One region of the Paracoccus sp. Arc7-R13 genome, then DNA from elsewhere that is predicted to be linked to it. Evidence: riboswitches for the same ligand, from Rfam matches in the RefSeq annotation. Region 1 holds a riboswitch; the other holds the start of a gene.
What was found. Region 1 has a riboswitch for cobalamin ahead of EOJ32_RS18365 (TonB-dependent siderophore receptor). Riboswitches for the same ligand answer to the same signal wherever they lie in the genome.

Region 1 (5,318 bases):
GGTCTTGACGCTGCCATCGGGATTTTCCGCGTCCAGATAGGTATAGCTGGCCCCCAGGGTCAGACTGTCGGTCGCCAGAATGCGGGCCGCGACCTCGACCCCTTGGCGGGGGCTTTCGCCGGACTGGTTGCGATAGGAATAGAACGCCACGCCATCCTCGATGCCGACAAGATAGTCGGTGATCTCGTCCTCCAGCGTCTCGTTGAAATAGGTGACGTCGATGGTCCCACGACCGTCCGGCAGCTGCGCCTCGACCCCCAGATCAAAGCCGCTGTTCTTTTCCGGGCGCAGGTCGGGATTGCCCTGATAGACGGTGCCGAAGAAGCCGGCATCGGCATACAGCTCGAAATAGGACGGGTTCACCAGCCCCGTCCCGGCGGATGCGTGCAGGCGGAACGGACGGTCGGGCATCTGCCAGGACAGACCCAGGTTCCAGCTGGTGAAATCGGCAAAGACGCGGTTCGCGTCGTGGCGCAGCCCGGCCTGGACATCCAGTCCGCTGGCCAGCATCGCGCGGTATTCCAGCGCGACCGACGACATCTCCCGGGACTGCCCCGGCGCAGTCGAGTTGCTGTCGCGCTGATGTTCCGCCAAGAGGTTCAGCAGCTGCGAGGCATCGGCGGCCGATCCGTCCAACCCCAGGCTGGCGCGGTATTTCAGCTTTTCGGTCTGGCCGCGCCGGAACGGGCTGTTGTCCTGGCTCTGCCGGGTGATGCTGTGCTGATAGTCCAGGCGCTGGACCAGGCGGCCGTCCAACGCAGTATATTCCGCCCAGACCCCGCCCTGAAACTCGTCGCGGCGGCCGAACAGGTCGGCATCGACCAGATAGCTTTCGGCATCGGTCGCGGCAAAGTTCTCGGCGTCGAAGCCGTAATCCTCGGTGGACTGGCGCAGCGCCACCCCAAGGCGCAGGTCGTCCGTGGCCAGGACGTCGCCGGACAGGACGGCGGTCTTGCGGTTGATCCCGTCCTTGCCGCCGCCATCGCCCGACTGGTCATAGCCCAGATCGTCGCGCGCCGACAGCGACAGCCGCAGCCCGCCCCGCTCCCCACGACGGCTGACATGGACCAAGGCCGCCCCGCCGTTCCCGGCCTCGACCGAGCCGCCATAGGACAGGCCCTGGGGCGCGTCGCGCGTGATGATGTTGATCACCCCCGCCGAGGCGTTCGATCCATAGAACACCGATTGCGGCCCGCGCAGCACCTCGATCCGGTCGATGTCGGTGGTCTCCAGCCCGGTCAGCACGTATTCGTCCTCGCCCCCCGCCGCCTCGATGCCGTCGATAAGGATCAGGGTGTGGTTCGCCTCGGCGCCGCGGATGCGGACCTGTGCGATGCTGGCGCCGCTGCCGCTGACCGACACGCCGGGTAGCGCGCGCAGGGCGTCCTGGACGGTGGCGATGCCGCGATCCTCGATCTCGGTCGCGGTCAGGACGGTGTGGGCGCGGGCATAGCCGTCCTGGGCCACGGGCGTGATGCCGGCGGTCAGCACGATCTCGTCCAGCAGGATGGGTTCCCCTGGTGCCGCACCTTGCGCGGCGGCGGTCACGGGAAGGGCGACAAGCGTCGCCAGAAGACAGATCGGACGGCGCATCGGCACGGACCTTTCAAGGCAGGCACGGCCTGCGGCAAACAGAAATGTCCGGCACACGGACCCGGTGGGTCGCGGCAGGACGGTGACTGTCACCACTGCGGATCAGCCGCTTTCCTGGCACGCCCCGCGCCGGAAATGGGTGAGTGCTGCGGCAGGTCTCCTGGCTTGCGGGTCGATGCCTTGGCCGGCCTTCCCGGATCGCTCCAGTGGCATGATCGGCCATCGCTCTCCGCTTACAGTTGCGGGGGCAGCCCCGGATTGGCACCGGCGTTCCCTTTTGATCCGGCATGCAGGCCGGAACCGTAGCGGCGCCCTTGTGGCGCAGAGGCCCCGGAGCTGTCAACGGGATTCGCCCACCCGTTCCACGCCCGGCAAAAGGCGGTCACCGCCCGCCCCGGCCCGATCCCAGACCGGCCGAAATCCGTTCCGCCGCGGTGGCGACCATGCCGCCGATGCGGTCGACGGCGGCATCGGTCATGCGGTTCGTGGGGCCCGACACCGACACCCCGGCCACCGCCTCGCCATAGCTGTTCACGATGGAGGCCGCGACACAGCGCATCCCCAAGGTGCGCTCCTCATCGTCGAAGGCAAAGCCGCGATGGCGGATCAGGGCGATGTCGGCCTGCAGCGCGTCCGCGTCGGCGATGGTCTTGTCCGTGAACCGGGTGAAGGTCGCGTCGCGCAGGAACACTGCCAGCCGCGTCTGATCGAACGCCGCCAGCAGCGCCTTGCCGATCCCAGATGCGTGCAGCGGAGACCGGGTGCCGGGCGGGAAAAACGCGCGGATCGTCTGATGCGTCTCGACCTGGCTGACGAACAGCACGTCGCCGTCGCGTTCGATGCCCAGGTTCGCCGTCTCTCCGGTCAGGGCCATCAGGTCGCGCATCACCGCACGGCTGCGTTCGACGATGTTCGTGCGCCGCAGGAAGGCCGAACCAAGGCGGAACGCCTCGGGGCCGATGAACCACTCCTGCCGGTCGGGATTGTTCTCGACATAGCGACGGTGTTCCAGGGTGGCCAGGACGCGGTGCATGGTGGCGGGGGACTGGTCCAGATGCGTGGACAGGCCGGTCAGGGTGATCCCCTCATGCGCGGCCAGGGCCTCCAGCACGTCCAGCCCGCGGTCCAGGGCCTGGATGCTGGCGGCGGGCTGATCGGCCTTGCCGCCTCTTGGTCGTCCCCGCTTGCGCACCGGCTGCTGCATCGGAATCACGCCCCTTCCGTCTGTAACACCACAGAAAATAATTTCATGAAAGCCGTTTTCCGGCAATGAAAAAATCACGCGCCCATGATTTCGGTGCGAAACCTGCATTAAACCAGATTTCCGAAAAACGATTTCAAAAAAATTTACCGGTTTGCGGACCCGTGCTACACCTTGTCGCATCAAGGAGGAGCCGACCGTGAGCACCCAGAACCCGATCTTCATTCCCGGCCCGACGAACATCCCCGAGGTGCTTCGCAAGGCCGTCGACATGCCCACAATCGACCATCGCAGCCCGATGTTTGGAAAGATCCTGCATCCCGCGCTGGAGGGGGTCAAAAAGGTCCTGAAATCGACGCAGGCGCAGGTCTTCGTGTTCCCCTCCACCGGCACCGGCGGGTGGGAGACGGCGATCACCAACACCCTGTCGGAGGGCGACGCGGTTCTGGCCACGCGCAACGGAATGTTCAGCCACCGCTGGATCGACATGTGCCAGCGGCACGGCCTGGACGTCCAGATCGTGGACCAGTCCTGGGGCGAAGGTATCCCCACCGACCGGTTCGAGGAGATCCTGACCGCCGACACGGCCCATCGCATCAAGGCGGTCCTGGCCACGCATAACGAAACCGCCACCGGCGTCCGGTCGGACATCGCCGCCATCCGCCGCGCGCTGGACCGCGCGGGCCATCCCGCGATGCTGTTCGTGGACGGGGTCAGCTCCATCGCCTGCTATGACTTCCGGATGGACGAATGGGGCGTCGATGTCGCCGTCACCGGGTCGCAGAAGGGCTTCATGCTGCCCCCCGGCCTGGCGATCGTCGGCTTTTCGCCTAAGGCGATGACCGCGGTCGAGGGCGCGGGCCTGCCGCGCACCTTCTTCGACATCCGCGACATGGCGCGGGGCTATGCCGCGAACGGCTTTCCCTATACGCCGCCCGTCGGCCTGCTGAACGGGCTGAAGGTCGCCACCGACATGCTGCTGGACGAGGGGCTGGAGAACGTCTTTGCCCGCCATCACCGCATCGCCGAAGGCGTCCGCCAGGCCGTCGCGGCATGGGGCATGACCCTGTGCGCGGCGCGACCCGCGCTGTATTCTGACAGCGTCAGCGCGATCCGCACGCCGGACGGGTTCGACGCCAACCGCATCGTCAGCCATGCGCTGAACACCTATGGCGTGGCCTTCGGCACGGGCTTGGGCGATGTCGCGGGCAAGGTCTTCCGCATCGGGCATCTGGGGATGCTGACCGACGTGATGGCCCTGTCGGGGCTGGCCACGGCAGAGATGGTGATGGTCGATCTGGGCCTGCCCGTCACCCTGGGCTCCGGCGTCGCCGCCGCCCAAGCGCATTACCGGCACAGCGCGGGCCAGGCCTGCAGGCAGGCGGCGTGATGGACGCGATCCCGACCCTGGACGACATGCTGGCGGCCCGCGACCGCATCCGCCCGCATGTCCACGTCACCCCCGTCCTGACCAGCCGGATGTTGGACGAGCTGACCGGCGCGCAGCTGTTCTTCAAGTGCGAGAACCTGCAGAAGGCCGGCGCCTTCAAGGCGCGCGGCGCCAGCAACGCGGTCTTTGGCCTGTCGGATGCCCAGGCCGCGCGCGGCGTCGCCACCCATTCCAGCGGCAATCACGGCACCTGCCTGTCCTATGCCGCGGGACGCCGCGGCATCCCCTGCACGGTCGTCATGCCCCGCACCGCCCCGCAGGCGAAGAAGGACGCGGTGCGCGGCTATGGCGCGCGCGTCGTGGAATGCGAACCCTCAACCAGCTCGCGCGAGGCGGTCTTTGCCCAGGTCGTGGCCGAGACGGGGGCAGAATTCGTGCACCCCTACAACGACCCGCGGGTGATCGCCGGACAGGCCACCTGCTCGGCCGAGATGCTGGAGCAGATCCCCGACCTGGACGCGGTCATCGCCCCCATCGGCGGCGGCGGCATGGTGTCGGGCACCTGCCTGACCCTGTCCGCGCTGGCCCCCGCCACGCGCATCTATGCGGCCGAACCCGAACAGGCCGACGACGCGGCGCGCAGCTTTCGCGCCGGCCACATCATCGCCGACGACGCCCCGGTGACGGTGGCAGACGGGCTCAAGGTGCCGCTCAAGGACATGACCTGGCATTTCGTCCGCAGCCACGTCACCGACATCCTGACCGCGTCCGAGGACGAGATCGTGGCCGCGATGCAGCTGATCTGGAAACGGCTGAAGATCGTGGCCGAACCCTCCAGCGCGGTGCCGCTGGCGACCATCCTGAAGAACCGCGACGTCTTTGCCGGCCAGCGCATCGGCGTCATCATCACCGGCGGCAATGTCGATCTGGACCGCCTGCCCTGGACCAACGGAGATGCCCAATGAACGCCCATGCAGAATTCGCAGGCCTCGAGGTCGGATACGACATTCCCGCCCTGCCGGGGATGGACGAGGCCGACATCCAGACCCCCTGCCTGATCCTTGATCTGGACGCGCTGGAACGCAACATCCGCAAGATGGGCGATTACGCCCGCGCCCACGGCATGCGCCACCG
Region 2 (5,318 bases), on a different replicon from region 1:
ACCTCGCCGCGCGTCGGGGGCGCGATCTGCAGGAACGAGATCTTCTCGTGCAGGTCGGGGATCTTTTCCAGCAGCAGCTGATAGGCCCGGAACCGCTGCGGGATGCCCTTGGAATAATCCAGCCGGTCGACGCCGATCATCATCTTGGCCCCGGTCAGCAGGCGCATGCGGTCGCTGTCGGGGGCGTCTGCCGCCTCGGTGATGAAGGCCGCGGCGTCGATGCCGATCGGAAAGACCTGCGTGCGGACCATGCGTCCCGACAGCCGGAAGCGGTCCGGCGCGACCTGATCGCCGTCCGCCAGCTGGCGCGCGCTTTCGGCAAAGGCGCCAAGGTCGCGTTCGGCCTGGAACCCCAGCAGATCGTAATGGGACAGCCAATCGAACAGCTGCGCGGGGTTGGGCAGGGCCGCGCAATCGGCCGGACCCGGAAACGGAATGTGCAGGAAATGGCCGATCGGGTTTTCCACCCCCAGGGCGCGCAGTTCGGCGGCCAGCGGGAACAGGTGATAATCCTGCACCCAGATCCGGTCATCGGGGCGCAGGACCGGCAGCAGCATCCGCGCGATGCGCTGGTTCACCCGTGCATATCCATCCAGGTATTCGGGCCTGATGCGCATCAGGTTGGGGCGCCCATGACACAGCGGCCACAGGATGGAGTTGGAATAGCCCAGATAGTATTCGTCATGCTCTTGCGGGGTCAGGTCAAAGGACAGCCGCTGGAACGCCGCGCCCGGATGGTCCTGCAGGTCGGGCGCGGGATCGTCCGTCACCTCGCCCGAGAAACCTACCCATACCCCGCCGGAACTGCGCAGCGCATCCTCCAGCGCCACCACCAGCCCGCCCGAGGGATCGTCCCCCAGCGGCAGGCGGTTCGAGACGACGATCAGGCGCGGTTCGGTGGACATGGGCATTCCTCAGTTCAGCGATGCGTCAAGCCAAGCGGCCAGCGCGGCAGGGTCGGACAATCGGTGATGCGCGGCGGTGGGACCGTCGCCGATCTTGATGGCAAAGCCGCCGCGGGCCTGCGCCTCGGCCATGGCGGGTTCGTCGGTGGTATCGTCGCCCGCAAAGACCGGCACGCGCCCCGCAAAGGGCTCAAGCGTCATCAGATGCGCCAGCGCGCTGTCCTTGCCGACGCCACCGGGGCGCAGTTCGACCGCCATCTTGGCGGGCTGCAGCACCAGGTGCGGGTTCCGGTCGGCCAGATCCTGCATCACCTCCTCGACAAAGGCGCGCAGATCGGGGGCGTCCCGATAATGCAGTGCGACGCCGTGGGGCTTTTCCTCGACCAACAGGGCGGGATGGGGCGCGGCGGCGGCATGGGCCGCGGCATGAAGGGGGCCCGCGTCGAAATCGACCCGGTGCAGGGTCTGGATGCGGCCGGGGCGCAGCGACATCTCGGCGCCGTGGCTGCCCGCGACGATGCCCTCGAACCCGTCCATATGTCCGCGCAGGTCGGCCACGTCGCGCCCCGAGATCAGCGCCACCGCGCCCCCCTGCCGCCGGTACAGCGCCGCCAGCCGGTCGCGCAGCGCCTGCGTGACAACGACCGCATCGGGCCGGGGGGCGATGTCGACCAGGCAGCCGTCGAAATCCAGGAACAGGGCGGCATCGGGGGCAAGCGGGGGTGGGGTCACGTCAGGCGGGCTCCGGCGATTGGGATATACCAAAGGGAACCCGTGACTCCCCCCGAGGGTTCACCGCGGCGTGAGGTTTTTTGACCGCCGACCCGCGCGCGTCAGTATTCGACCCCGGCCTGCGCCTTGATCCCAGACCGGAACGGATGCTTGATCTGGGTCATCTCGGTCACCAGATCAGCGGCCTCGATCAGCGCGTCGGGGGCGCCGCGCCCGGTCAGCACCACATGGGTCATGGCGGGCTTTTCCGCCTGCAGAAAGGCCACCACATCGGCCGCGTCCAGATAACCATAGCGCAGCGCGATGTTGATCTCGTCCAACAGGACCATGCGGATGGCCGGGTCACGGATCAGGTCCTGCGCACGCGCCCATCCGGCCTGCGCCATGGCGATGTCGCGGGACTTGTCCTGCGTCTCCCAGGTAAAGCCCTCGCCCATGGCGTGGAACTGGCAGATGTCGGTGAAATGCGTGGTCAGCAGCGTGCGTTCGCCCGTGTCCCACGCGCCCTTGATGAACTGCACAACGGCGCAGGGCATCCCGTGCGCGATGGAGCGCATGATCATGCCGAACCCCGACGACGACTTGCCCTTGCCCGGCCCGGTATGGACGATGATCAGGCCCTTTTTGCCGGTCTTGGTCTCCATCATGCGGTCGCGGGCGGCCTTTTTCCTGGCCATCTTGGCGGCGTGGCGGTCCTGATCCTCGGCGGAAATCGGGTCGGTCTGCGTCATCGGGTCGCTCCTTGCGGTTGACAAACGGCGGGTGCGGGGGTTTGGGTGAGGGCGTGTTGGTTCCTGTCTATGACAGGCGAAGAGGGAATGCGACAAGGCCCCGGGTCACCAGACCCGCGACCCCAAGCGCAGCCGCCCCCGCGACCGTGACCGGAGAGGTCGCCCGATCCACTGGCCCCGATTGGGGCTGGGAAGGTGGGACGACCGTCGGGGCATCCGCCCCTGAATCCGCAAGCCGGGAGACCTGCCAGCACCTGACGATGACGGGCGAACGGGGTGTTTCGCGACCGGCAGGTGATGGCCGGATGCCCCGTGCCGCCTCCTCTCGGACGCCCCTTGCCGCAACAAGGAAGGGGCCGCGATGCGCGCCGTTCTGCATGTCTGCACCACCTGTCGCGGCACCGTGCCCGACCCGGTTCCCGATGCCGCAGGGACCGATGCCGCAAGGACGGATGCCCTTGGCCCGGACGCGCCGCGCCTTGGCGCCCGGCTGCACGACCTTCTGTCCCGCACCGCCCCAGACGGTGTCGAGATCCGCCCCGTCGAATGCCTTTCCGCCTGTTCGCAGGGCTGTTCCGTCGCGCTGTCCGCGCCGGGCAAGTGGTCCTATGTCTATGGCCGCCTGACGCTGGACGACGCCGCCGACATCCTGTCGGGCGCGCGCGCCTATGCCGGGACCGCCGACGGCATCGTGCCGTGGCGCGAACGCCCCGCCGTCTTCCGCAAGCAGAGCATTGCCCGCATCCCCCCGCATGTCGTGTCGCAGGAGTGACCATGATCGACCTTATCAAGACCCCCGTCACCGTGATCACCGGCTTTCTGGGGTCGGGCAAGACGACTCTGGTGCGCCATCTGATGGCCAACCCCCAGGGGCTGCGCCTTGCGGTGATCGTGAACGAATTCGGCACGATGGGTGTCGATGGAGAGATCCTGAAGGGTTGCGCCGATGCCGCCTGCCCGGCCGAGAACATCGTCGAGCTGTCGAACGGCTGCATCTGCTGCACAGTCGCCGACGACTTCATCCCCACGCTGGAGGCGCTGATGGCGCTTCCCGCCCGCCCGGACCACATCCTGATCGAGACGTCCGGGCTGGCGCTGCCCAAGCCCCTGCTGAAGGCCTTCGACTGGCCCGCCATCCGCTCGCGCATCACCGTGGACGGGGTGATCGCCTTGGCCGATGCCGAGGCCGTGGCGGCCGGTCGCTTCGCCCCCGACGTGGCGGCGGTGGACGCGCAGCGCGCCGCCGACCCTGGCCTGGACCACGAGACGCCCCTGTCCGAGGTCTTTGAGGATCAGATCGCCTGCGCCGATGTCATCCTGCTGACCAAGGCCGATCTGGCCGGGCCGGAGGGCGTCGCAGCGGCACGGTCGGCGATCGAGGCCGAGCTGCCCCGCCCCCTGCCCATCCTGACCGTGACCGAGGGCGCGGTCGATCCGCGCCTGGTCCTGGGCCTGGGCAAGGCGGCCGAGGACGACCTGGACGCCCGCCCCAGCCATCACGACGGCGCCGACGACCACGAGCATGAGGATTTCGACACCGTCGTCATCGACCTGCCCGAAATCACCGACCCGGCCGATCTGGCCGCCCGCATCGCCCGTCTGGCCGCCGAGCAGAACGTGCTGCGCGTCAAGGGCCATGTCGCCGTCGCGGGCAAGCCCATGCGCCTTCTGGTGCAGGCCGTGGGCGCCCGGGTGCGCCATCAGTACGACCGCCCCTGGGGCCAGACCCCGCGCCGCTCGCGCCTTGTGGTGATCGCGGAGCACGACGACGTGAACCCCGACGCGATCCGCGCCGTGCTGGAGGGTGTCCCCGCCTGATGCATGTCATCTTCCGCGAACAGGTCGGGCTTGAACAGTCCGACGCCCCCTATGATCCCGGTCAGACCCCCGGCGATCTGGTGGTCCTGTCCTTTTCGGACAGCGACCTGGGGGCCTTTGCGGAAGGCTGGCGGCGCGCGGCGGGGGGGCTGCCGCCCACGCGGCTGTGCAACCTGGTGGCGCTGCGGCACCCGGTCTCGGTCGACACCTATGTCGAGAACACGCTTTCGGGCGCGCGCGGCATCCTGATCCGGCTGATCGGAGGCGAGGCCTATTGGCCCTATGGGCTGGCCTCGGTCCAGGACCTGGCGCGCCGGCGGGGCATCGCGCTCGCCGTGCTGCCCGCCGACGGGCGCGACGATCCGCGGCTTGAGGAGATGTCGACCGTTCCCCCCTCGGTCCTGCGCGTGCTGCGGCGGCATTGCGACCAGGGCGGCGCGGTCGCGGCGCAGGCGGCGCTGGCGCAGATGGCCATCGCATCGGGCCTGCAGGCCGCGCCCGTGCCGGGGGTCAAGACCCTGCCCGCGATGGGCTTTTACGACCCCGACCGGGGGGTGGTCGCCGACCCGGGCCCGGTCGCGGCGCTGGTCACCTTCTATCGCAGCTGGCTGGCGGCGGCGGATGTGGCGCCCATCGATGCGCTGATCCGGGCGCTGCGGGCGCGGGGCATCGCGGCGATGGGCTTCTTTGCCCCGTCGCTCAAGGCGCCGGGCCTGGGCGACTGGCTGGCCGATGCCCTGCCGGGCGGGCCTGCGCTGGTCGTGAACGCGACCGGGTTTTCCGGGGGGAACGCGGGTCCGTTCGACGGCTGGTCCTGCCCGGTGTTCCAGGTGGCCCTGTCCACCAACCGCCGCCGCGATTGGCTGGCGGCCGAACGCGGTCTGTCGCCGTCGGACCTGGCGATGAATGTCGTCCTGCCCGAGGTCGACGGACGCATCTTCGCGGGCCTCATCAGCTTCAAGGCGGTCAGCCCGCGCGACCCGGACCTGCAGTATTCGCGCTTCGTGCACCGGCCCGATGCGCCGATGCTGGCCCGGGCCGTCGACCGCATCGCCGCCTGGCACGCGCTGGCGCAGGGCGTGGGCCGGGTGGCAATGGTGCTCTCCACCTATCCGGGCCGTGACTGGCAACA

Region 2: another riboswitch for cobalamin. It lies ahead of EOJ32_RS02940 (DUF1636 domain-containing protein); the one in region 1 lies ahead of EOJ32_RS18365 (TonB-dependent siderophore receptor).

Annotation. Positions count from the first base shown of each region.
Region 1 covers NZ_CP034813.1:123,387-128,704, forward strand. The annotation lists gene EOJ32_RS18365 (TonB-dependent siderophore receptor) at 1-1,593, opposite strand, end outside; cobalamin riboswitch at 1,726-1,913, opposite strand; gene bhcR (HTH-type transcriptional regulator BhcR) at 1,976-2,797, opposite strand; gene bhcA (L-aspartate--glyoxylate aminotransferase BhcA) at 2,994-4,184, shown strand; gene bhcB (beta-hydroxyaspartate dehydratase BhcB) at 4,184-5,149, shown strand; gene bhcC (3-hydroxy-D-aspartate aldolase BhcC) at 5,146-5,318, shown strand, end outside.
Region 2 covers NZ_CP034810.1:593,081-598,398, reverse strand. The annotation lists gene EOJ32_RS02955 (trehalose-6-phosphate synthase) at 1-905, opposite strand, end outside; gene otsB (trehalose-phosphatase) at 915-1,637, opposite strand; gene cobO (cob(I)yrinic acid a,c-diamide adenosyltransferase) at 1,739-2,368, opposite strand; cobalamin riboswitch at 2,409-2,635, shown strand; gene EOJ32_RS02940 (DUF1636 domain-containing protein) at 2,730-3,140, shown strand; gene cobW (cobalamin biosynthesis protein CobW) at 3,143-4,186, shown strand; gene cobN (cobaltochelatase subunit CobN) at 4,186-5,318, shown strand, end outside.